DNA from 2 places in the Comamonas sp. DB36 genome. Region 1 is predicted to be linked to the other one. Evidence: predicted binding sites of a transcription regulator. Region 1 holds the regulator's gene; the other holds the start of a gene.

Region 1 (11,919 bases):
GGTCCGCTGGGCTTTTTTGCAGGCCTTGGTAGCGATAACAGCTTGCCACTCGGCAGGCGCTTTTAACATGGGACAAAACCCACTCCACTGAAATTGGATAAGGCCCGCTCAGGCCCCTGGCAACGCTACCTGCACCACAGCGAAGGTTTGTAGACCAGGTCCATCCACAGCGCCCAGGCCGCGACGCCAAACAGCATCAGCCCGGCGGCGCGGCTGCCCCAATCGACGCGCCAGCCATTGAGCCGGCCGCGCAGCTGCCCCCAGAGCCAGGGCGCGGCCACCAGCCACAGCCCGCTGCCGACGGCGAACGCGGCCATGGACAATGCCCCGGCCAGTGCCCCGCCGCTCAGGCCCGCGACCAGCAGCGCCGAATACAGCAGGCCGCAAGGCATCAAGGCCCAGACATAGCCGGTCGCCAGGCTGCCGCCGGGCGCCGTCACCACGGGCTGCACGCGCCGCCACAGCGCGCGGCCCGCTTCCTCTATCCAGGCCGGCTGGCGCGCCTGGACCATCATCAGAATGCCCCAGACCATGATCGCCAGGTGCATGAAAGTCCAGACCGGCCCCATGGCCGTGGTACGCATGTTGAGCCAGGCCAGGCCTTGGACAGCGACCGCGGCCAGCGCGCCCAGGCTCGCATAGCCCGCGATGCGTCCCGCATGAAAAAGAGCGCTGCGCTGCCACAGGCGGCTGCGCCGGCCATGGACCTGGACCACGCTCGCGGATGCTGCGCCGGCCGGCGCCGCAGTCACCAGCGCGCAAGGCGCGGCGCACATGGCCAGGCAATGCGGGCCGCCCATCAGGCCCATCACGGCAGCAGTCCCAACCAGCGAAAGCAACATAAGCCCGGCGCCTGGTCACGCAGGCAAGAAAGTGTGGAGAGCGCGCTTCGACAGGCTCAGCGCGAACGGAGTGCCGCGCTTTGAAAGGCTCAGCGCGAACGGAGTGTTGCGCTTCGACAGGCTGGGCGCGAACGGGAACGAGGTCGGACGCGAACGCCCGGGCCTGGCCGCAGACAAGCCTAGATGATCCGTGAAAACCGCGCGCGGTTCCTGTCGGCCTGCAAATAGCGGTCAAACGTCATGGCTACTGCGCGCACGAAATACCAGCCCAGGGCCGTGACGCGCAGGCTTTCGTCGTCGATTTCCACCATGCCCTGCTGCTGCAGGTCTTCGAGCATCTCCAGCTCGGCCGCGAAGTAGCGCCGCGAATCGATCAGCCAGGCCTGGTCCAGCGATTCGAAGAGCACCTCGCCCTGGCACATCAGCGCCATGATGACCGCGCGCCGAATCAAATCATCGCGGCTGAGCGCCAGGCCGCGCACCACGGGCAGCCGGCCCTGGTTGAGCAGGTCGTAATACTCATCGAGCGTCTTCGCGTTCTGGCTGTAGGTCGCGCCGACCCGGCCAATGGCCGAGACGCCCAGCGCGATCAGGTCGCAGTCGGGCTGGGTGCTGTAGCCCTGGAAATTGCGGTGCAGCCGGCCCTGGCGCTTGGCGACGGCCAGCGCGTCGGTGGGCAGCGCGAAATGGTCCATGCCCACGTACACATAGCCGGCCTCCTGGAAGCTTTCGAGCGAGCGCGCGAGCATGGCCAGCTTGGCGCCCGCGCCGGGCAGCGCCGCGCTGTCGATGCGCCGCTGCGGCTTGAAGCGCTCGGGCAGATGGGCGTAGGCATAGAGCGCGATGCGGTCGGGCCGCAGTTCGCCCACCTGGGCCAGCGTGCGCTCGAACGATTCGGGGGTCTGGCACGGCAGGCCGTAGATCAAGTCGACATTGATCGATTCGAAACCCAGTTCGCGCGCCGCCTGCACGAGCGAAAACACTTGGCTCGCAGGCTGTTCGCGGTGCACGGCCTTCTGCACCTGGGGGTCGAAATCCTGTACACCGAAGCTCAGCCGATTGAAGCCCAACTGCGCAAGAAAAGCCAGGCGTTCGGGCGTCACGGTGCGCGGGTCGACTTCGATCGAATACTCGCCGCCGGGCTGGAACGCGAAGTGGCGGCGCAGCAGCGCCATCAGCTCGGTCAGGCCTGCGTCGGTGAGGAAGGTCGGCGTGCCCCCGCCCAGATGCAGCTGGCTCACGGGCTGGCCCGTGCCGCAGTGCGCGGTATGCAGCGCGACTTCGCGCGCCAGATACTCGAGGTAGGTCTGGGCACGCTCGGGGTGGCGGGTGATGATCTTGTTGCAGGCGCAGTAGTAGCACAGCGCGGCGCAAAACGGGATGTGCACATACAGTGACAGCGGCCGCGCCTGACCGGGCGCACCCTGGCGGCGCTGCGCCAGCGCGAGGGTGTAGTCGTCCTGGCCGAAGGCTTCGACGAAACGGTCGGCCGTCGGGAACGAGGTGTAGCGCGGGCCCGGCACGTCGAAACGCTGCAACAGCTCGGGGGTGATTGCGGTCATGGGGGATCTTTCCTTGCTTTGGCGTACTTTGCCGCATCCCAATCTCCGCGACCTTGATGTCGATCAAGTCTTGCGCAGCCAGGGCCTGCGACAATTTGACGCATATCAGCAGCAGCCGTGACGCCATGTGCTGCGCGCTGCGGCGTTCCATGCGATAAAGGGGGCCGCGCCGCCCGTCAGACTCGCATCGCCAACCCCGAGGTCCCATTCCCATGAATCTACAAGCGATCAAAGCCTCCTGTTCCACCTGCAATCTGCGCGAACTGTGCCTGCCCATAGGCTTGAACGAGGAGCAGATGGAACGCATCGACACCATCGTCGCGGTGCGTCGCAAGGTCAAGCGGGGTGCCCTGCTGTTCCACAACGGCGAAGCGTTCTCTTCGCTCTACGCGATACGCACCGGCTTCTTCAAGACCAGCGTGGCGACCGAAGACGGACGCGACCAGGTCACGGGCTTCCAGATGGCGGGGGAGATCATCGGGCTGGACGGCATCGTCAACGACCACCACACCTGCGATGCGGTCGCGCTCGAGGATGCCGAAGTCTGCGTGATGCCGTTCGACAAGCTCGAGCAGCTGTCGCGCGAAGTCACGGTGCTGCAGAACCACGTGCACAAGGTGATGAGCCGGGAGATCGTGCGCGAGCATGGCGTGATGCTGCTGCTGGGCAGCATGCGCGCCGAGGAACGCCTGGCGGCGTTTGTGCTGAACCTGGTGCAGCGGCTGCACACGCGCGGTTTTTCGGCGTCGGAGCTGGTGCTGCGCATGACGCGCGAGGAAATCGGCAGCTACCTGGGCCTCAAGCTCGAAACCGTGAGCCGCACGTTCTCGAAGTTCGTCGACGAAGGCATCGTCGAAGTCAAGCAACGCCATATCCGCATTCTCGATACCGATGCGCTCAAGCGCATCGTCAACAACCAGCACGGCTGCGAATAACGGCGGCTGCGAGCGCCGGGCGTTTCAGTCCAGCGCCGGTGCGGGATCGCGCAGGCGTGGCGCGTCTTTTTCCCAGCCGTTGACTTCGGCCGGCCCCATGCCCAGCAGACAGGTCAAGGCGCTCGCGCCGCTGATGACCAGCCAGAACGCAAAGAACGACAGCGTATAGAACGTCTGGCGGCTCCAGGTGAGCGCCGCGCCCTGCCACTGGATGTCACTGGGATCGACGAAGCCGAACACCAGCATTTCCATCGCACAGGCCGCCAGGAAAGCAGGCCAGAGAATCCACATCAAGCGTTTTGCCCACATCAGGAACTCCTTTCGCAGCAGGAAATTCATTCTGCAGCCAAAGCCGCCTGCGGGCGCTGCGGAAAACCCGCGTACCGGCGTCAGCGGTCGGTGGGCACGTGTTCGGCCGGCGTCGCCGCGTGGTTGCGGCCGGTCAGCGCGGGCGCAAGGCGCAGGTCGGGTTTCTCGGACAGCGTCTGGTTGATCTCCACGCCGTGGCGGTAGTAGTCGGGATCGATCACCGGATCGGGATGGGCAGCAGCGATCCAGAACGTGACCAGGCCGGCGACCACGACCACGGCCGGGCCGCCGATCACCATCCAGACAAAACCGAATTTCCACCAGGGCCGGGGATCGTGTGCGGGAGCGTTGGCAGGATTTTGCGACATGGTGCGGCTTTCAAGGTTGCGGTCCGGGCGCCGGCGCTGCACGGCGTGCGGACGAAAAAAAAGGGCGGCAGCGCCGCCCCGAGTCGGCGCTATCAGCGCGCGGTGGCAGGCTTGCGCGAGAGGCTCCAGACGTAGGAGGTCAGCACATCGATCTGTCCTTCGGTCAGCTTGGCCTTTTGCGCCGGCATCTGGTTTTGCTTGCCGTTGGTGATGATGTCGATGATCGCGGCTTCACCCCAGCCATGCAACCAGATATCGTCGGTCAGGTTGGGCGCGCCCAAAGCGTGGTTGCCCTTGCCGTCCATGCCGTGGCACGCGGCGCAGGCCGCGAACTTGGACTTGCCCAGCGAAGCGCGCAGCGAATCGTTGGGGCTGCCCGACAGGCTCAGCACGTAGTGCGCCAGATTGCGCACGTCTTCGGGCGTGCCCACGGCCGCGGCCATCGGCGGCATGATGCCGAAACGGCCTTCGGTGATGGTGGTCTTGATGGTTTCGGGATCGCCGCCATACAGCCAGTCGCCGTCGGTCAGGTTGGGAAAGCTCTTGCCGCCCGCCGCGTCCGAGCCGTGGCATTGCGAGCAGTTGTTCATGAACAGGCGCTCGCCTATGGCCATGGCCTGCGGGTCTTCGGCACGCTCCTCGTGCGTCATCGTCGCGAAGCGCGCATAAAGCGGCTCGATCTGCGCCTTGGCCTTGGCCATTTCGGCCTCGTAGGCGCCGACCTGCGACCAGCCCAGCTTGCCCGACATCGATCCCAGGCCCGGATAGGCCACGAGATAGACGATGCCGAAGATCACGGTGATGACGAACAGCCACACCCACCAGCGTGGCAAGGGGTTGTTCAGTTCGCGCAGGTCGCCGTCCCAGACGTGGCCCGTGGTGTTGTCCCCGGTGGACATGACTTTCTTGCGCGCCGTGAAAAGCAGCAGCAGCGCGCAAAAAAGTATGCCGCCCAGTGTCAGCACGATCACGAAGATCGACCAGAAATTGTTTACGAAATCGCTCATGGGTTGTTCTCGTTATGCGGACAGGACTCTTCAGTCCTGTTCAAAGGGCAACTGCGCAGCCTCGTCGAAGCGGGCCTGGTTGCGGCGGGCGTAAGCCCACCACCAGATGCCCACGAAGAAGGCAAAAGACGCCAGCGTGACCACGATGCGCATGGTGGTGATGATGTCCATGGTGCTTTCCTCTTACTTCAGTGCCGTGCCAAGAACCTGCAGGTAGGCGATGACGGCTTCCATTTCCGTCTTGCCCTTGACCTCGTCGGTCGCGGCCTTGATCTCGTCGTCCGTGTAGGGCACGCCCACGCGGCGCAGCGCCGTCATGTGCGTGGCTATCGACTCATGGTCCGCAGGTGTCTTGGCCAGCCAGGCGTAGGCGGGCATGTTCGACTCGGGCACCACGTCGCGGGGATTGGTCAAGTGGATGCGATGCCATTCATCGCTGTACTTGCCGCCCACGCGGTGCAGGTCGGGACCGGTGCGCTTGGAACCCCATTGGAATGGGTGGTCATAGACGAACTCGCCGGCGACCGAGTAGTGGCCATAGCGCAGCGTTTCGGCATAGAAGGGGCGGATCATCTGCGAGTGGCAGTTGTAGCAGCCTTCGCGCTGGTAGATGTCGCGGCCCACCAGTTGCACCGCGGTGTAGGGCTTGACGCCCTGCACGGCTTCGGTGGTCGACTTCTGGTAGAACAGCGGCACGATTTCGGCCAGACCGCCGACGGCCACGACCAGCAAGGTCAGCACGATCATCCAGAAGTTGCTGGTTTCCACCTTCTCGTGGGTGAATCCGCTCGATTTTTTGTTTTGATCAGACATGTGAGGCTCCTAGAACTCAGGCGTGGGCCTGGTTCACTGCGGGAATGGCGACCTTGACCGAACGACCGTTGATGACCGTCTTCCAGGTGTTCCAGGCCATGACCAGCATGCCGCCCAGGTACAGCAGACCACCGACCACGCGGATCACGTAGAACGGATAGGTCGCCTTCACGCTCTCGACGAAGGTGTAGGTCAGCGTACCGTCAGGGTTGACCGCACGCCACATCAGGCCCTGCATCACGCCGGCAATCCACATCGCGGCGATGTACAGCACGATGCCAATGGTCGCCATCCAGAAGTGCAGCTCGATCGCGGGCACGGAATACATCTTGTCCTTGCCGAACAGGCGCGGGATCAGGTAGTAGAGCGAACCCATGGTGATCAGACCGACCCAGCCAAGCGCACCCGAGTGCACGTGGCCAATGGTCCAGTCGGTGTAATGCGACAGCGCATTCACGGTCTTGATCGCCATCATCGGGCCTTCGAAGGTCGACATGCCGTAGAACGACAGCGCCACGATAAGGAAGCGCAGGATGGGGTCATCGCGCAGCTTGTGCCAGGCGCCCGACAGCGTCATCACGCCGTTGATCATGCCGCCCCAGCTCGGTGCCAGCAGGATGATGGAGAACACCATGCCCACGGATTGCGTCCAGTCGGGCAGCGCCGTGTAGTGCAGGTGATGCGGGCCGGCCCACATGTAGGTGAAGATCAGCGCCCAGAAGTGGACGATGGACAGGCGGTAGCTGTAGACCGGACGACCGGCCTGCTTGGGGATGAAGTAGTACATCATGCCCAGGAAGCCGGCGGTGAGCAGGAAGCCCACGGCGTTGTGGCCGTACCACCACTGGATCATCGCGTCCTGCACGCCCGCATAGGCCGAGTAGCTCTTCATCCAGCTCGCGGGAATGGCGATGTTGTTGAAGATGTGCAGCAGCGCGATCGCAATGATGTAGGCACCGAAGAACCAGTTGGCCACATAGATGTGCTTGACCTTGCGGATGCCTATGGTGCCGAAGAACACGATCGCGTAGCTGACCCAGGTGACCAGGATCAACAGATCGATGGGCCATTCGAGTTCGGCGTATTCCTTGCTCTGGGTATAACCCAGGGGCAGGCTGATCACGGCGCCGACGATCACCAGCTGCCAGCACCAGAAGGTGAGGCTAGCGAGCTTGGGCATGAACAGCCCGGTCTGGCAGGTGCGCTGCACCACGTAGTAGCTGGTGGCGAACAGCGCGCTGCCGCCAAACGCAAAGATCACCGCATTGGTATGCAGCGGCCGCAGGCGGCCAAAGCTCAGCCATGGCACACCGAAGTTGAGTTCTGGCCAGGCGAGCTGGGCGGCGATAAGCACGCCGACCGCCATGCCTATCACCCCCCAGACCACGGCCATTATCGAAAACTGTCTTACGACCTTATCGTCGTAATGCACAGCACTGTTTTTTAGAACGTCCATCGCGCACCTCTTGTATTGCTTGCAAAGTGTTTATCCACCGGGCTTCTGGTGTATTGATACATGTCAATCGTTTCTCAGAATCCGCTCCCCCTCTTGCTCCACACTCTCGAACTGGCCTCGGTAGACTGCCCACCAAAGGGCGGCCACGATGACCAGTACCAGGATTACCGATAACGGGATCAGCAAATAGAGAATTTCCATCAGATCGCTCCTGTCAGGCCCACGGCCGGCTGCACGGCAGGACAAGCCGGCGCATCGACCATCGTCAGCGGCATGGCGCGCGCCAGGCGCGCCGCATTGAGCACCACCAGCAGCGAACTCAGCGCCATTCCCAGGCCGGCCAGCCAGGCCGGCATCCAGCCGACGACCGCCAGCGGCACCGAGACCGCGTTGTAGGCAGCGGCCCAGCACAGGTTCTGGCGCACGATGCGCAAGGTGCGCCGCGCCAGCAGCAGCGTCTGGGCGACCAGCTCGAGATGGTCGCCCAGCACCACGAAATCGGAGCGCGACTGCGCCAGCGGCACCGCGCGGCCAAACGCAAAGGAGACATGGGCGCCGGCAAGCACCGGGCCGTCGTTGAGGCCGTCGCCGCACATGGCCACATGGCGGCCGGCGGCCTGCTCGGACTGCAGGCGTGAGAGCTTGTCCTGGGGCGTGCAATCGCCCACCGCGACATCGATGCCGGTCTGCGCGGCAATGCGCTGCACGGCCGCATCGCGGTCGCCCGACAGCAGCAGCACGCGGATGCCCGCGGCGCGCAGCTGCGCCACGACGGCCGGCGCCTCGGCGCGCAAGTCCTCGCTCAGACCGAAGCGCATGAGCTCGCGCGGCTGGCCCTGGCCGTCTTCTTCGGTGAGCACCACCTGCTGCAGCGCCGACGCGCCCTGCTCCAGCGCACCCGTATGGCGCACCGAGCCCAGGCGGAACTGGCGCAGCCGTTCGGGCTGCAGGCTGTCGCGCACCACGGCGATCAGGCCGAAACCCGCACGTTCCTGCACCTGCACGATCTGCCAGCGCGCGGCCTGCGCCTGCGCCGCGGCATCATTGTCGGCCGCGCGCGCCACGGCGCGCGAGGCCGGATGCACAGACTGGCGCGCGAGCAGGCCCGCCAGCGCCAAGGCCTCGTCGGCATCGACACCCACGCCTGCCTGCAGGTTGCGCACGGCCATGCCGTCGCGCGTGAGCGTGCCGGTCTTGTCGAACACCAGCGTATCGACCGCGGCCAGGGCTTCCAGGCCCTGCAGATTGCGCACCAGCACGCCACTGCGCGCCAGCGTGCCCGCCGCAGTCAGCATGGCCACGGGCGTGGCCAGCGACAGCGCACAGGGGCAGGTCACGATCAGCACCGCCACCGCGACCATCATCGCGTGGCTGGGGTCGGTGGGCCACCACCAGGCCGCGGCCAGGCCGGCGGCCAGCAGCACGGCGATCAGGAACGGGCGCGCGATGCGGTCGGCGAGCTGCGCCAGCCGGGGCTTTTGCAGCGACGCGCTTTCCATCAGCGCGACGATCTGCGCGAACTGCGTGCCCTCGCCCACGGCGCGCACGCGCACCTGCACCACGGCGTCAAGGTTGTAGCTGCCGGCCGCGACCGCATCGCCCACATGGCGCAGCACGGGCGTCGACTCGCCCGTGAGCAGCGCTTCGTCGGCATGGGTACTGCCGGCGACGATTTCGCCGTCGGCGGGAAAGGCTTCGCCTGGCAGCACGCGCACCGTGTCGCCGGACTGCAGGCGGCGCGTTGCGACGCGCTCCCAGCTGCCGTCGGCCAGGCGCCGCTCGACGCTGTCGGGCAGGCGGTTCATCACGGCTTCGAGCGCACCCGCGGTGCGGTCGCGCAGCCGCATCTCAAGCAGCCGGCCCGAGAGCAGGAAAAAGACGAACATCGTCAGCGAGTCGAAGAACACTTCGCGGCCGAACGGGCCTGAAGGGTCGAACGTGCCCATGGTGCTCACGACGAAAGTGATCAGCATGCCCAGCGCGACCGGCAGGTCCATGCTCACGCGGCGCGCGCGGATGTCGCGCAACGCATTCGAGAAGAACGGCCCGCAGGCAAACAGCACAACAGGCAGCGACAGCACCCACGAGGCCCAGCGCAGCAGCGTTTCCATCTCCTGCGTGAGATCGCCGGGCTTGGACGAATACGCGGGCCAGGCGTACATCATGACCTGCATCATGCACAGCCCGGCGACCAGCCAGCGCCACAGCGCACGCCGGCTTTCGCGCTTGCGGATCTCGCGCGCAAACGCATCGCGCGCCGGAAACGCCCGGTAGCCCGCGCGCTCGACGGCGGCAATCCATTCGGAGGGCAGCACCTGGGAAGGCTTCCAGACCACGCGTGCACGCTGCGTCGCGGCGCTGACTTCGGCGCGCTCGACGCCAGGCACGCTGCGCAGCGCGTCCTCGATCGTCAGCGCGCAGGCGGCACAATGCATGCCGTGCAAAACCACATGGGAATCCCATGTGAGGGAAGCATCTGGTGGGGGTTCGGTTTCGTGGGTGGCAGTCGGCCCGACGGGCCTCCCAAATGCACTCCACTCCTGTGGGTCGTCCAGCAGCGAAGCGCTTGCCTCGGTGGACAGGGGGCCGAAATCGAGCGCTACCGTCTCCGTCGCTGCGGACGGTTCGGGAATCTTGTAGGACATGGCGCAAGCGTAACTGGGGCGAATCATACGCGTATTGATCTTCATCAATTGCGAAAAGCCAGATAAGCTTGAGTATCGGATCCATCCACGTTTAACTCAGGAGGCCGTATGTACCAACGCATTCTCATCGCCACCGATGGCTCCCCGCTGTCCGACCAGGCTGTCGAAAGTGGGCTATCACTCGCAGCGCTGTGCAAGGCCAGCGTCGTGGTCGTCAAAGTCGTTCCGCTCTATTCGCGCAGCTACCTCGAGGGCGGCGACTACACCAGCATCGATGATGTCAAGCGCATCGAGGACCAGTGGGTGCACAGCGCGCAGCAACTGCTCAACGGCATCGTCGCCACCGGAGAAGCGCGCGGCGTCGCCGTGAAAACCTGCGTAATGAAGTCGGACTTGGTCGCCGAAACGCTGATCGACGTCGCCAAGGAGCATGGCGCCGACCTGATCATCATGGCTTCGCATGGCCGCAAGGGCATCAAGCGCCTGCTGCTGGGCAGCGAAACCCAGCATGTGCTGACGCATTCGACCGTGCCTGTACTGGTGCTGCGTTGAACGCCGCCTGGGCGGCGTTCGCCGCTCAGGCCGCGAACAGCTGCTGATACTGGGCACGCAGCAGATTCTTCTGCACCTTGCCCATGGTGTTGCGCGGCAGCTCGTCGACCACGAAGCAGCGCTTGGGAATCTTGAAATTCGCGAGCTGCCCCTTCAATGCGTCGACCAGCGGCTGGGCCTGCAGCTGCGCGCCCGCCTTGGCCACGACCACGGCCACGCCGACTTCGCCGAAGTCAGGATGCGGCACGCCCACGAGCGCGCTTTCGGCCACGCCCGGCAGGTCGTTGATGAAGCTTTCGACTTCCGCGGGATAGACGTTGTAGCCGCCCGAAATGATCAGGTCCTTGCTGCGCCCGACGATGCTCACGTAGCCGCGGGCATCGATGCGGCCCACGTCGCCGGTCTTGAACCAGCCATCTGCCGTGAACTCCTCGGCGGTCTTTTCCGGCATGCGCCAGTAGCCCGGAAACACGTTGGGTCCGCGCACCTGGATATTGCCGATCTCGTCGACAGCCGCGGCTTCGCCCGCATCGTTGACGACCCGCACGCCCACGCCGGGCAGCGCAAAGCCCACGGTGCCGGGGCGGCGCTCGGACTGCCCGCCCTGCGCGGCATCAGGGCCCCAGGGGTTGGACGTCAGCATGATGGTCTCGCTCATGCCGTAGCGCTCGAGAATGGTGTGGCCGGTGCGCTGCTGCCAGGCCGCATGGGTTTCGGTCAGCATGGGTGCCGAGCCCGAGACGAACAACCGCATGTGGGCCGTGGCCGCGGGCGTCAGGCGCGCGTCGGCGAGCATGCGCACATAGAGCGTGGGCACGCCCATGAAAACCGTGGCGTCGCGCATGCGCGCGATCACCGCCGCCGGGTCGAACTTCGCGAACCAGATCATCTTGCTGCCGTTGAGCAAGGCGCCGTGGATGGCGACGAACAGGCCATGCACGTGGAAGATGGGCAGCGCATGGATCAGCACATCATCGGGCTGCCAGCCCCAGTATTCCTTGAGCACGCGCGCATTGGACAGCATGTTGCCATGCGTGAGCATCGCGCCCTTGCTGCGGCCCGTGGTGCCGCTGGTGTAGAGGATGGCCGCGAGGTCGTCGGCGCCGCTGGCCACGGGCACATGGTGATCGCTGTGGTGGGCCGCGCGCTCGAGCAGGCTGCCGCTGCGGTCGTCGCCCAGCGTGAACACCGACTGGGTGCCGGCCTGGAACGCGATCTTGGACACCCAGCCGAAATTGCCCGGCGAACAGACCACGACCGCGGGCTCGGCGTTGGCGATGAAGTATTCGATCTCGGCGCTCTGGTAGGCGGTGTTGAGCGGCAGGAACACATGGCCGGCGCGCAGCGTGGCCAGGTACAGGATCAGTGCCTCGACCGATTTCTCGACCTGCACCGCAATCCGGCTGCGCGCCGGAAGTTGCAGCGAAGCG
Region 2 (11,919 bases), on a different replicon from region 1:
GTATGCCAGCTACCAGGTACAACGCCAGCAACTGATCGATGCCGCACTCGAGCGCAACCATGCCTATGCGACCAAGCTCGCGGCCAGCACCGAGGATTTCTTCGATTCGGTGATGCAGCAACTGGGCTATGCCGCGCTGGTGGTCGCCGGAAATTTCAACGACAAGCGGTTTCTCGCTGCCGAGACCGAACGGCTGTTCCTGCAGACCGACAGCTTCAACTCGATTGCCATCATCAACAGCCGGGCCGAAGTGCTGGCCACCTCGCCACAATCGCTGAATCTGGTGGGCATGCAGCTGCAGACGCTGGGCGCGACCCAGTCCATCTCCAGCCGCCGGCCGCTGATCAGCCAGCCCTATCTTTCGACGGCCGGAAACCTGGTGGTGTTCATTTCTCACCCCGTGAACGACGCGCATGGCAACTACCTTGGCGCGATTGCCGGCACGATCTATCTCAAGCACGAGAACTTCCTCAACCGCCTGCTGGCCTCGCACTTCTACGAGGACGGCTCCTACCTCTATGTGGTCGACCAGCACCGGCGCCTGATCTACCATCCGCTCAACGAGCGCGTGGGCACCACGGTGCAAGGCAACCCTGCGATCGATGAAGTCATTGCGGGCATTTCGGGCAAGAAGCAGATCGTCAACAGCCAGCACATCGAGATGCTCGCCGGCTATGCGACCGTTCCTGCGAGCGGCTGGGGCATAGTCGCCCAGCGGCCGCGCGAGGCTACGCTCGCGGCGCTGGATGCGCTGATGCTGCAGGTGCTGCTCAACTCGCTGCCTGCGGCCGCCATTTCGCTGTTGTTCATCTGGTGGTGCGCGCGCCAGATCGCGCGCCCGCTCAAGCAATTGGCCAGCGGCGCCCGAACCATGGACCAGCCCGAGACGGCCGAGGAAATCCAGCGCGTGCATTCCTGGTATTACGAGTCATCGGAGCTCAAGAAAGCCATGCTGCTGGGCATTGGACTCCTGCAGAAGAACATCAACCGCTTGCGCCACGATGCGCATACGGATCCGCTGACGGGCCTGGGCAACCGGCGCACGCTCGATCAGGCGCTGCAGACCTGGGAGCGGGAAAATACACCGTTTTCGGTGATGAGCGTCGACGTCGATCATTTCAAGCGCGTCAACGACACCTACGGGCATGAGGCGGGCGACCGGGTGCTGCAGCAGCTGGCCCGGCACATGCGCGAATGCGCGCGCGAGCGCGATGTGTTTTGCCGCGTGGGCGGCGAGGAGTTTCTGATTCTTCTGCCGCGTACCGCGCCTGACGTTGCGCAGCAGGTCGCGCAGCGGCTGCGCCTGCTGGTCGAGCAGGCGGACATGGCGCCGGCGTCGCATGTGACCATCTCGGTGGGCATTGCGCATTGGCCCGGCAGCGCGCCCGATCTTGCGCGCGTGCTCAAGACTGCCGACGAAATGCTCTACCAGGCCAAGCGCCTGGGACGCAACCGCGTTGAAGTGCACGCCGCCGTGCTGGCGCAGCCGTGATGCACAGAACTTGCGCCATACCATTGTCGCGCGCGGGTAGGATATCCATCAAAGCGAGACCATCTATGCGCCCCATCCTGTCATTTCTGCGTTATGCCCTTCTGGCGCTGGCCGGCGCCAGCAGCTGCCTTCCCGTGCTGGCCCAAGACACCGCGCTGTCGCCGCAATATGCGGCATGCATGGACAAGGCCGGCGGCGTCACGCTGCCCATGCTCGAATGCATGGGCGCCGAGCATGGTCGCCAGGACCGGCGTCTCAATGCGGCCTTTCAAGCGCTGATGTTCGATCTCATTCCCGAGCGCAAGAAGCAGTTGCAGGCCGCACAGCGGCTGTGGATCCAGTTCCGCGATGCCAATTGCAGCTTCTACCACGACCCGGACGGCGGCAGTCTCGCGCGCGTGTCGGCCAATCTATGCCGGCTGCAGATGACTTCGCTTAGGGCCCAGGAACTGGTGGAGCTGCGCGCCGCACGCTGACCCGGGCCGCGCCGCAGACGCCGCCTGTCAGGCCATTGGATCGCCTGCCATGAAGCCAGATGCCGATAGCGAGAAGCCATTAACTGGATGGTGCATACATGAATGATTACCGTACTATTGGGCTTCACGAAGAATTTTTGTTCATGCCGGGTGCGATGCAACTATCGTCTGATCATGAAGGATGCCCCCATTGAAATCTCGCGCAGAAGGCTCCAGACCATGGGGCCCTGATAAAACGAATGCCCGAGGGGATTTCTTCGAAACCCGTCCCGCTTTCAATGCCAAGGCGCTCGCGGTCGCTGTACTCGCGGCGCTGGTGGCATCGCTTATCCCTGCGCTTTATTGGGTGTCGCGAAATCAGTTGGCCAACCAGGATATGCGCTCCACCATCATGCTGGAGAGCAGCCACATAAAATACCTTCTGGCCAATCAATTCAACAGCTTTGAATTGATTGCGCGCAGTGTCAAGGGATTCATCGACGGTTCTGAATATGTGAATTCGGGCGAGTTCAAGATTTTTGTGAATTCCTTGAATCTGCGCTCCATTTCTCCCGGTCTGCAAGGCGTTGGCTTCGCGAAGTTTTTCTCTGGCGATGATGCGGCCGCGCGTGCGCAGCAGCTGTTGAGTCAGGAGCAAGGCGAAGTTGGCTATCGTATCCATCCGGCTGGAGCGAGGCAGTCGTATGCGCCCATCATTTTCATGGAGCCCAAACAGGGTAATGAGAAATCCATAGGATTTGATATTTTCTCCGTCGAGGAGGCCAGGAACTCGGCGACGCTGGCCATCGAAACAGGAGATCTGATCGCCTCGCAGAAATTGACGCTGGTGCAGGACGAGCCGGGCAAGAATGTCGCGGGTTTCGTTCTTTACCTGGCAGTCTACATGCCGGATAAAAGAGAAGCGCCAAGCGCCGAGGTACTGCGCGGGTGGGTGGATCTGCCTTTTCGGCTGGTCGATGTTTTTCAACCCATCGCCAAAAGCCTGGCGCCAGGCCTGCAGCTCGTCTTCTACGAAAGGGAGACGCTCGATGTTTCCGCGATTTCGCACCGCTTCCTGGATGGAGCAACGGTCGAGGACGAGTCGGTCGCCGACAATAGATTCACCAAGGTGGATTACCTCGATTTCGGCGGCAGAAAATGGTATTTCGGAATCACGCCCACCGAAAGCTACATCACCCAGCACCAGACATCGACGCACCACTGGATTGCTTCCATAGGCATTCTTCTGAGTTTCTCCCTGGGGGTCATTCTTTTTCTGTTGTTGACCTCGCGCGAGCGTGCCAAGGCATTGGCGATCGCGATGACGGCCAATCTGCGCGGAATCACCGCGGATCTCAACGATACGCTGGATGCGATTCCCGACCTGCTGTTCGAGATGGATATCAATGCGCGCTACCTCGCCGTGAGAACCAGCAACCAGGCGAGTCTGAACATGCCGGTCGCGGACGTGCTGAACAAGTCCGCCTGGGATGTGCTGCCCTCCAAGGCCGCGAAAGTGCTGTATGACTCGATTCACGAAGCGCAGGCGATGGGGCGCAGCACGGGCAATCGCATCGAGCTGGATGTGGGCGGGGGCACGCGCTGCTTCGAGCTTTCGGTCGCGCGCAAGCAGGGCATGGCCGGCATGCCGCCCAATTTCATCGTGCTGTCGCGCGACATCACCGAGCGCACGCGCGCCGAGCAGCAGGTGCGCCAGCTCGCGTATTTCGATGTGCTGACCGGTCTGCCCAATCGCGGAAACTTTCTGGAAGTCGCGCCCCAGCTGATAGAGCAAAGCAGCGCGCTCAACGGGTTCGGCGCGGTGCTGATGATAGACATCGACAACCTGAAACTCATCAACGACCATTGGGGTCATCAATGCGGGGACGCGGTGCTCAAACATGTGGCGAACCGCGTCTGCCAGGCGGTGGGGCCGCAACATGTGGTGGCGCGATTCGGCGGCGATGAACTGGTCGTGGTGCTCAGCCGCCTGGGCACGGAGCTCGAGCAGGCCAGAGCCACTGCCGAAAGGATTTGCCAGCGCATTCTGCGCGAGATTTCCGCGCCGATGTCGTTTGCCTCGCGCGAGCACTACATTACTTCAAGCATAGGCGTTGCCTTCTTCGACAGCAGCAAGAAGTCGGTCGATGAAATCGTCAGCGGCGCCGACTCGGCGATGTTCCACGCCAAGAACGACGGCCGCAATACCTATAAGTTCTTTGACCGGCAACTGCAGAAAGTGATTGCCGAGCGCGTGCAGCTAGAGCATGACATGCGCGTCGGGCTGTATTCGGACGAGTTCTTTCTGATGCTGCAGCCGCAGGTCGATATGCACGGGCGGGTCACTGGCGCCGAAGCGCTGTGTCGCTGGAAGCACCCGGAAAAGGGACTGATCCCGCCATCGGTGTTCATCGACATCGCCGAGAAAAGCGGCTTCATCTTTCAGCTCGGACAATGGGTATTGCAGCGCGTCTGCGAGACGCTGCACTCCTGGAGCAGCGATCCCGAGCTGTCGCAGCTGCGCCTGGCGGCCAATGTCAGTGCCAAGCAGTTTCAGCATCCCGATTTCCTGGCGCAAACCATGGCCATCATCGAGTCCAGCCAGATCAATCCGCTGATGCTCGAACTGGAAATCACCGAGAGCATCTTTGCCCAGGATGCCGACGATATCGCCAAGAAAATGGGCGCGCTCAAATCCATGGGCATTTATTTTTCGCTGGACGATTTCGGCACCGGCTATTCGTCCCTCAATTATCTCAAGCGTCTGCCGCTCGATCAGCTCAAGATCGATCAGTCCTTCATTCGCGATGTGGTCAGCAGCAGCTTCGATGCGTCCATCGTCGCGACCATCATTTCGCTGGGTGAAAGCCTGGGCCTGCAGGTGCTCGCCGAAGGGGTGGAAACCAGGGAGCAGCATGCCTTCCTGCTGGGCAAGCGCTGCCGCCACTTCCAGGGCTTCCTTTTTGCCAAGCCGCTGTCGGAGGCCGATTTTCTCGCCTACGTGGAACAGGCCTCGCCGGTGCAATAGTGCGCGCGCGGGTGCCGGCGCATTGATGCAGGTCAAGAGGGCGCGCTGCGTTGACCCGGTGGCCTGGCCGGACGGGGCAAACTGTCGGCTGCTGCAGCGCGCTCGGGTGCTGCAGGTCCATGGGCCTCTTGCGGTCCGCAACGATTGACGGAAGGACAGGGGCCATGTGGAAGACGATTGTGAAAGTGTTCAGGTATTTCGAGGGCGCGGTGCCGTTCCGGCTGATCCCCGCGCTGGCCGCGACAGCGGTCCTGGTGGCCCTGCTGCTGATTCCCACGCCCGACGGGCTCACGCCCAAGGCCTGGAGCCTGGTGGCGATATTCCTGACGACCATCGTCGCCATCATTCTCAAGGTCATGCCCATAGGCGTGATGGCGCTGATGGCCATCGTGATCGTGTCGCTGTCCCAGGTCACTTCCAATTCCTCCAAAGGCGCGATCGCCGACGCCTTGAGCAGCTTTTCCAGCCCGCTGATCTGGCTGATCGTGATTGCCATCCTGATTTCGCGCGGCCTGAAGAAAACCGGTCTGGGCAATCGCATAGGCTTGATGTTCATTGCCATGCTCGGCAAGCGCACGCTGGGCATAGGCTATGGGCTGACGATCTGCGAGCTGGTGCTGGCGCCTTTCACGCCCAGCAATACGGCGCGCGGCGGCGGCATCGTGCATCCCATCATGAAGTCCATTGCCAACGCCTTCGACTCCGATCCCGCCAAGGGCACGGAAGCCAAGGTGGGCACTTATCTCGCGCTGGTCAACTACCACGCCAACCCCATCACCTCGGCGATGTTCCTCACGGCCACGGCGCCCAATCCGCTGGTGGTGGACTTCGTCGCCAAGGCCACGAACCAGAGCTTCCATCTGAGCTGGACCACCTGGGCGCTGTGCATGCTGCTGCCCGGCCTGGTGTGCCTGCTGCTGATGCCGCTGGTGATCTATCTGCTGTCCCCGCCCGAACTCAAGGCCACGCCCGATGCCGTGGTGTATGCGCGTGCCGAGATGCAGAAGATGGGCCCGTTCTCGGGCAGCGAGAAGGTCATGATGGCCACGTTCGGCCTGATGCTGCTGCTGTGGGCCAACGTGCCGGCGATGCTGTTCGGCGCGGCGTTCACGCTGGACCCGACGGTGGTTGCCTGCGTGGGGCTGTTCATCCTGATCATCACCGGCACCATCGACTGGGACGACGTGTTGTCGGAGAAAAGCGCCTGGGACACCTTGATCTGGTTTGGCGCGCTGGTGATGCTGGCCGAGCAGTTGAACAAGCTGGGCGTGATCACCTGGTTCTCGATAGGCATGAAGGACGCCATTGTCGCCAGCGGCATGGGCTGGCTGCCGATCGCCGCCGTGCTGGTGCTGGCCTTCGTGTTCTCGCACTACCTGTTTGCCAGCACCACGGCCCACATCAGCGCGATGATGCTGGCCTTTCTCACGGTGGGCGCGCAGCTGATTCCTCCCGAGTATGTCGTGCCTTTCATGCTGATGATGGTGGCCGGCTCGGCCATCATGATGACGCTCACGCACTACGCGACCGGCACCTCGCCCATCATCTTCGGCAGCGGCTATGTGACCTTGGGCAACTGGTGGCGCGTCGGTGCCGTGATGTGCGTGCTCGAGTTGCTGGTGTTCGCGCTGGTCGGCACCGTATGGTGGAAAGTGCTGGGTTACTGGTGAAGCGCTGGCTCAGGGCTGGGCCTCGAGCACATAGCCCAGTCCTCTGAGCGTCGAGATCTGTACCCCGGTGTCCATGAGGCGCTTGCGCAGACGGTGTATCAGGACCTCGATGGCTTCGGGGTGCACGGCGTGGTTTTCGGGAAACACGTGGTCGACCATCTCGCGCTTGGTCAGCGGCTCGCCCACGCGCTCAATGAGCGTGCGCAGCACCGCATGTTCGCGCGAGGTCAGTGACAGGGCCTCGTAGCCTATGTCAAAGCGTTTGGTCGCGACGTCGAACACCAGTTTGCCGCAGCTGTACTTCGTCGGCTCGCGGCCCTTGGCGCGGCGATGCAGGGCGAGCAGCCGAGCCTCCAGTTCCTCGACTTCGAAAGGCTTGGCAAGAAAGTCGTCGGCGCCGCCTCTCAATGTCGCGACTTTCTGCGCCAGCGTATCGCGCGCCGTGAGCACAAGAATGGGAACGGGATCCTGCGCTTCGCGCAGTTGTTCGAGCACCTCTTCTCCGCCCAGGCCCGGAAGGCCCAGATCGAGTATCAACGCGTCATAGCGATTGCCGCGCATGGCGCGGCGCACGAGACGGCCATCCGCCACCCAGTCGACCTGATTGCCGCTTTGCGCGAGCGTGCGCATCAGCCAGTCGGCCAGCGCCGATTCATCTTCGGCCAGTAAAAGTCGCATGCCCATTCCGTTGTAGCTCCCAGTTGTCCAAGCCATTGTCCCGAGTGCGCGGCGCTGCTGCCAGTCCGGAGGAAACCCTTGTGGCCCGGGCCGATTTTTGACAGCGCAATGAAAGCTGCGCCCACCTATCTTCGTCGGGCAAGTCCCGGCGAATTCCTCGCCGCAACCATCAAGGAGACAAGTCTTGAGAATCCAATACAAATACAGCCTGGGCGCGCTTGCCGTCGCCTGCCTGGTGATCGCCTGTGGCGGTGACGGCGGTGATGGCGATGTGGTCGCCGAGCCACCGCTCGTCGACACCTCGCCGAAGAATGTGCGCATGACCTGGTTCGGGGTCACCAACTGGCACTACCAGGTGGGCGAGCTGGGCATACTGCTTGACGGCGCGGTCGGCTATCCCGCGCGCGACGCAAACCCGGCAATGGTCACCAAGGTGCACGATGCGCTCAAGCTCAAGGGGGATGTCGACGTCGTTCTTCTGGGCCATCTGCATGGCGACCACTCGGTCGATACACCAGAATGGGCAAAGCAGACCAAGGCCCAGTATTACGGCTCCAAGGCCGCGTGCCAGGAAGCGGTGGCCTATGGAATTGCCGCGGCGAAGTGCACCGCGCTGTATGGCGGCGAGAAGGTGCAGCTCAACGAACATGTGACCATGCGCGTGGTGCGCTGGGTGCACAGCATAGGCTGCGGCCTGCTGCAAAACGGCGGCGGCATTGAAACCTTCGGCTACCTGTTCACGGCCAAGACCGCCGAGAAGACGCTGACCTGGTATGTGACCGATTCGGGCGCCGGCGGCAAGGATTTGACCACCGACCAGATAGACACCGATGGCGTCAATCGCGGCGCACCGCTTTCCAATCTTTCGAAGGCCGTGCGCGACGCGGGCATCGATGGCTTTGAAGTGTGGCAAGGCGGCCCGGAATCCCGCGTGGTGAACCAGGCGCGCGTGGTGGTGCCGGCGTTTGACGTCAAATACTTCATGCCCCACCATTTCGGCGCGCGCGGCGGCTTCAACATCACCAACGGTCTGCACTATCCCTATGTGGAAGACGAGATGCCCGAGCTCAAGAAGTTCCTGGCCAAGTCCGGGGTTCCGCAGGTCTACGCGACCAACTACTTCGACGCCTACCTCTACGATGCCAAGGGTCTGCGCCCGGACGGCAATGCCGAGGTGAAGCTGGCGATGGGACTGCCCGCATCGGGCGTCGGCCCGGGCGTGCAGGGCAGCAACCCGCGCCAGGGCGAGATGGAATGCCCGGGCGACTGACGCCCGTGGGGCCGCGAAGCGCTTCTACGCGGCCTGCAGCCAGCTGGCCAGCAGCGTGTTGACGGCTTCGGGCCGCTCGTACTGCACCCAGTGGCCCGCGCCCGCAAGAATGGTCCAGTCGCGTCCGGGTCGCTGCTGGCTCAGCGCCTGCGCGGCTTCGGCCGGAATGGCGGTGACATCGTCCTCGCCCCAGACCAGCAGCACGGGCTTGTCGAAGTCCTGCAGCGCCTGCAGCAGCAGCGGGCTGCGCGAAATCGCCTTGCTGCGAAAACGTGTGCGCTCACAGGCCTGGCCATGCACCTGCAGCGCCAGCGCGTCGGCCGGGCCGGCGAGCATGAAGGCTTCGACGTTCTGCAGCAGCGCCTGCCAGCGCTGCGCGCCTTCATGCGCGCGCCAGTCGTGCAGCGCCTGCTTGTCGCGGCGCGCGCCGCCATGGCCGCCGCAGCCCAGCAGCGCCAGGCGCTCAAGCCGGGGCAGGCGCGGCGCGAGCAGGCCGGCCACCGCGCCGCCAAACGAGAAGCCCGCCAGGTGCAGCGGGCCCTCGGGCGCCAGCTGCTCCACGCCCAGGCGTAGGCTTTCCACCAGCAGTTCCAGGCGTTCGGGCGCATGCGCTGCGGCCGCGAAGTCGGCGGAGTCGCCAAAGCCCGCGAGGTCGGGAACGATCACGCGGAAATGCGCCGCCAGCGCCTCGATGTTGCGAATCCAGTGCGTCCAGGCGCCATGGCCGCCGTGGATCAGCACCAGCGGCGTGCCGCTTCCCCAGACGCGCCAGCGGGTTTCACAGCCGCCCAGGTCAAGAACATGGTGGGTGGCACGGCGGTCGCAGTCGGCAATCAGCGCGGCCGCGGCCTGGATTTCATCGGGGGGGAAGGCAATCATCTGCGCAAGGGTCTCGGTCAATATTGCATTATCAGCGCGTCCACGGCCATCACGCCCCGGCCTTCGGGCATGACCATCAGCGGGTTGACTTCGGCTTCGCTGACCCGCAGCTCGGGCCGCAGCGCAAGCTGCGACAGATTGGCAATCGCCTGGGCCAGGGCCTCGAGGTCGCCTCTGGGCTTGCCGCGCAGGCCGCAGACGGTCTGCAGCATCTTGACTTCGCCAATCATCTCGCGCGCTGTCGCCACGCTGACCGGCGCCAGGCGGATGCTGCGGTCGCGCATCACTTCGGCCCAGATGCCGCCCGCGGCCAGCATGATGATGGGGCCGGCATCGGCGTCGACGCGGTAGCCGACCAGCACTTCGGTCAGGCCGCGGCGCATGGGCTGGACCAGCACCTGGTCGCAGGCAATGCCGGGCGCACGCTCGGCGAGATTGGCGCGCAGGGTGGCGAAGGCGTGCGCGAGTTGCTGCGCGTTCTCAATGCCCAGCACCACGCCGCCGACTTCGGTCTTGTGCGGAATCTGCGCCGAGCAGACCTTGGCCACGACGGGGTAGTCGAAGGGCAGCGCAACCGGCGGCGAGGCGATATCGAAGGTCGCCGCGGGCGCATGCGGCACCTGCAGCGTGTCGAGCAGCGCATAGGCCTGGGCTTCGTTCAGCGCCTGGCCCTGGCCGGCGCTGGCGCGCACCGTGGCGGGCGTGCCGGGAATGCGCCGGGCCAGCACCGAGGCAATCGCATCGGCGCAGGCTTCGGGCGAGCGAAAGCAGGGAATCTGCGCCTGCGTCAGCTGCGCCAGGGCCTGGGGCGCATCGGGCACCAGCATTGCCAGCAGCGGCTTGGCGTGGTGGGCGCTGTCGATGATGGGCTTGACGGCCAGATCGGGGTTGAAGCGCGCCGACGAGCCCACCACGGCCACCACCATGTCGAACTCGGGCGCCTCGAGCAGGATGTCTAGCGCTTTCTTCATGACTTCGTACTTGGTGCCGGCCAGCGTCAGATCGAGCACCCGGCCCGCGCTGCCCGGGATGTTGGCGGCCTGGAGCTTGGCCAGCGTTTCGGCCGAGACCGGTTGCACGGTGACGTCGCGAATGCCCAGCTGGTCGACCACCATGGCCGCGCCGCCGCCGGTGGTGGTGACCACGCCCACGCGCTTGCCGGTCTTTGGCACCAGTGGAATCTTGCGCGCCAGCGGAAACACCTCGAACAGGGTTTCCAGCATTTCCACGCGCACCACGCCCAGGTCCTTGAGAAATGCGTCGGCAATGTCGTCTTCGCCGGCAAGCGCGCCGGTATGCGTCGCGGCCATTTCCGCGGCGGCGCTGGAGCGCCCCAGCTTGTAGGCGACCACGGGCTTGCCGCGTTTCGCGGCCGCGCGCGCAAACGCCTGGATGGCGTCGCCGTGGCGCAGGCTTTCGAGAAACAGCACATAGCCCTGGATGGCGGGGTCGTCGAGCGTGGCCGCGCAGATTTCGCCCACGCTCAGATCGACTTCGCTGCCCACCGAGACCAGGCCGGCAAAGCCCACGCCGCGCGCCTTGCCGCGCGAGACCAGTGCGCCAATCATGCTGCCGCTGTGCGAGGCGACAAACACATTGCCCTTGGGCATGTCGGGCTCGGCAAAGGCCGCGTTGGCGGTCAGCATCAGTCCGTTGCCGGGATTGACCACGCCCAGGCTGCTCGGGCCAAGTATGCGGATGCCGGTCTTCTGGGCGATCGCCCGCAGCGCGTCCTCTCGCGCCAGGCCTTCGGCGCCCGACTCGGAGAAACCGCTGGCCAGAATGGTCACCAGCTTCACTCCCAGGTCGGCGCATTCCTGCACCGTGGGCACGACCGAATCGGTGGGCGAGAGCACAAACACATGCTCGGGCACTTCGGGCAGCGCGGCAAGACTGGGCCAGGCTTTCTCGCCCTGCACCTGGGTGCGGTTGGGATTGATCGGGTAGATCGTTCCCGCAAAGCCCGAGCGGCGCATGAACTGCAGCGGCCGCCCGCCGGTCTTGTTCACGTCATCGGACACGCCGACCAGTGCAATGCTCCTGGGGTAGAGCAGCGCCTGGCAGATGGAGGCGGAGGAGGAAAGAGGCATGAAGGATTTCTGGTTGGAAAGGGGAGCGGCGGGTGCGGTCGCAACGTGCATGTTCAGGCCTTGGCCGGACGCTGGGAGAACGTGCGGCCGAACACGCCTTCGGCAATGCGGTTCTTGAGCATCTCTATCGAGCCGCCGGCAATCATCCAGCCGCGCGTGCGGCGCACGCAGTATTCGACCAGCGCCTCCTGGCTGAAGCCCATTCCGCCCATCACCTGCATGGCTTCATTGGACGCTTCCCAGCCCGCGAGATTGCAGGCCAGCTTGGCCATGGCCGTGCTCTGCGCGCTGGGCAGGCCATGCTCGCCTTCGAGCGCAGCCTTGTACAGCAGCAGCTGCGCCTGCTCGAGCTTCATC

What was found. The regulator FNR, encoded in region 1, switches genes on or off when oxygen is low (the NO sensors DNR and NnrR bind a similar motif). The targets are predictions, from matches to a motif close to TTGATNNNNATCAA.
Region 2: ACSVDO_RS22735 (DASS family sodium-coupled anion symporter) is a predicted target of FNR. The motif match lies at 4,998-5,011, and genes of this name have one in related genera.

What each region holds. Positions count from the first base shown of each region.
Region 1 is NZ_CP196631.1:1,603,818-1,615,736, reverse strand. Features, by position in the region: gene ACSVDO_RS07685 (sulfite exporter TauE/SafE family protein) at 126-842, opposite strand; gene hemN (oxygen-independent coproporphyrinogen III oxidase) at 1,022-2,404, opposite strand; gene fnr (fumarate/nitrate reduction transcriptional regulator Fnr) at 2,617-3,339, shown strand; gene ACSVDO_RS07670 (hypothetical protein) at 3,364-3,648, opposite strand; gene ACSVDO_RS07665 (FixH family protein) at 3,729-4,016, opposite strand; gene ccoP (cytochrome-c oxidase, cbb3-type subunit III) at 4,109-5,023, opposite strand; gene ACSVDO_RS07655 (cbb3-type cytochrome oxidase subunit 3) at 5,054-5,194, opposite strand; gene ccoO (cytochrome-c oxidase, cbb3-type subunit II) at 5,207-5,836, opposite strand; gene ccoN (cytochrome-c oxidase, cbb3-type subunit I) at 5,853-7,292, opposite strand; gene ccoS (cbb3-type cytochrome oxidase assembly protein CcoS) at 7,356-7,493, opposite strand; gene ACSVDO_RS07635 (heavy metal translocating P-type ATPase) at 7,493-9,937, opposite strand; gene ACSVDO_RS07630 (universal stress protein) at 10,046-10,489, shown strand; gene ACSVDO_RS07625 (malonate--CoA ligase) at 10,515-11,919, opposite strand, start outside.
Region 2 is NZ_CP196632.1:378,581-390,499, forward strand. Features, by position in the region: gene ACSVDO_RS22720 (sensor domain-containing diguanylate cyclase) at 1-1,492, shown strand, start outside; gene ACSVDO_RS22725 (lysozyme inhibitor LprI family protein) at 1,558-1,968, shown strand; gene ACSVDO_RS22730 (bifunctional diguanylate cyclase/phosphodiesterase) at 2,150-4,975, shown strand; gene ACSVDO_RS22735 (DASS family sodium-coupled anion symporter) at 5,140-6,645, shown strand; gene ACSVDO_RS22740 (response regulator) at 6,655-7,323, opposite strand; gene ACSVDO_RS22745 (MBL fold metallo-hydrolase) at 7,508-8,593, shown strand; gene ACSVDO_RS22750 (alpha/beta fold hydrolase) at 8,618-9,493, opposite strand; gene ACSVDO_RS22755 (acetate--CoA ligase family protein) at 9,490-11,562, opposite strand; gene ACSVDO_RS22760 (acyl-CoA dehydrogenase family protein) at 11,616-11,919, opposite strand, start outside.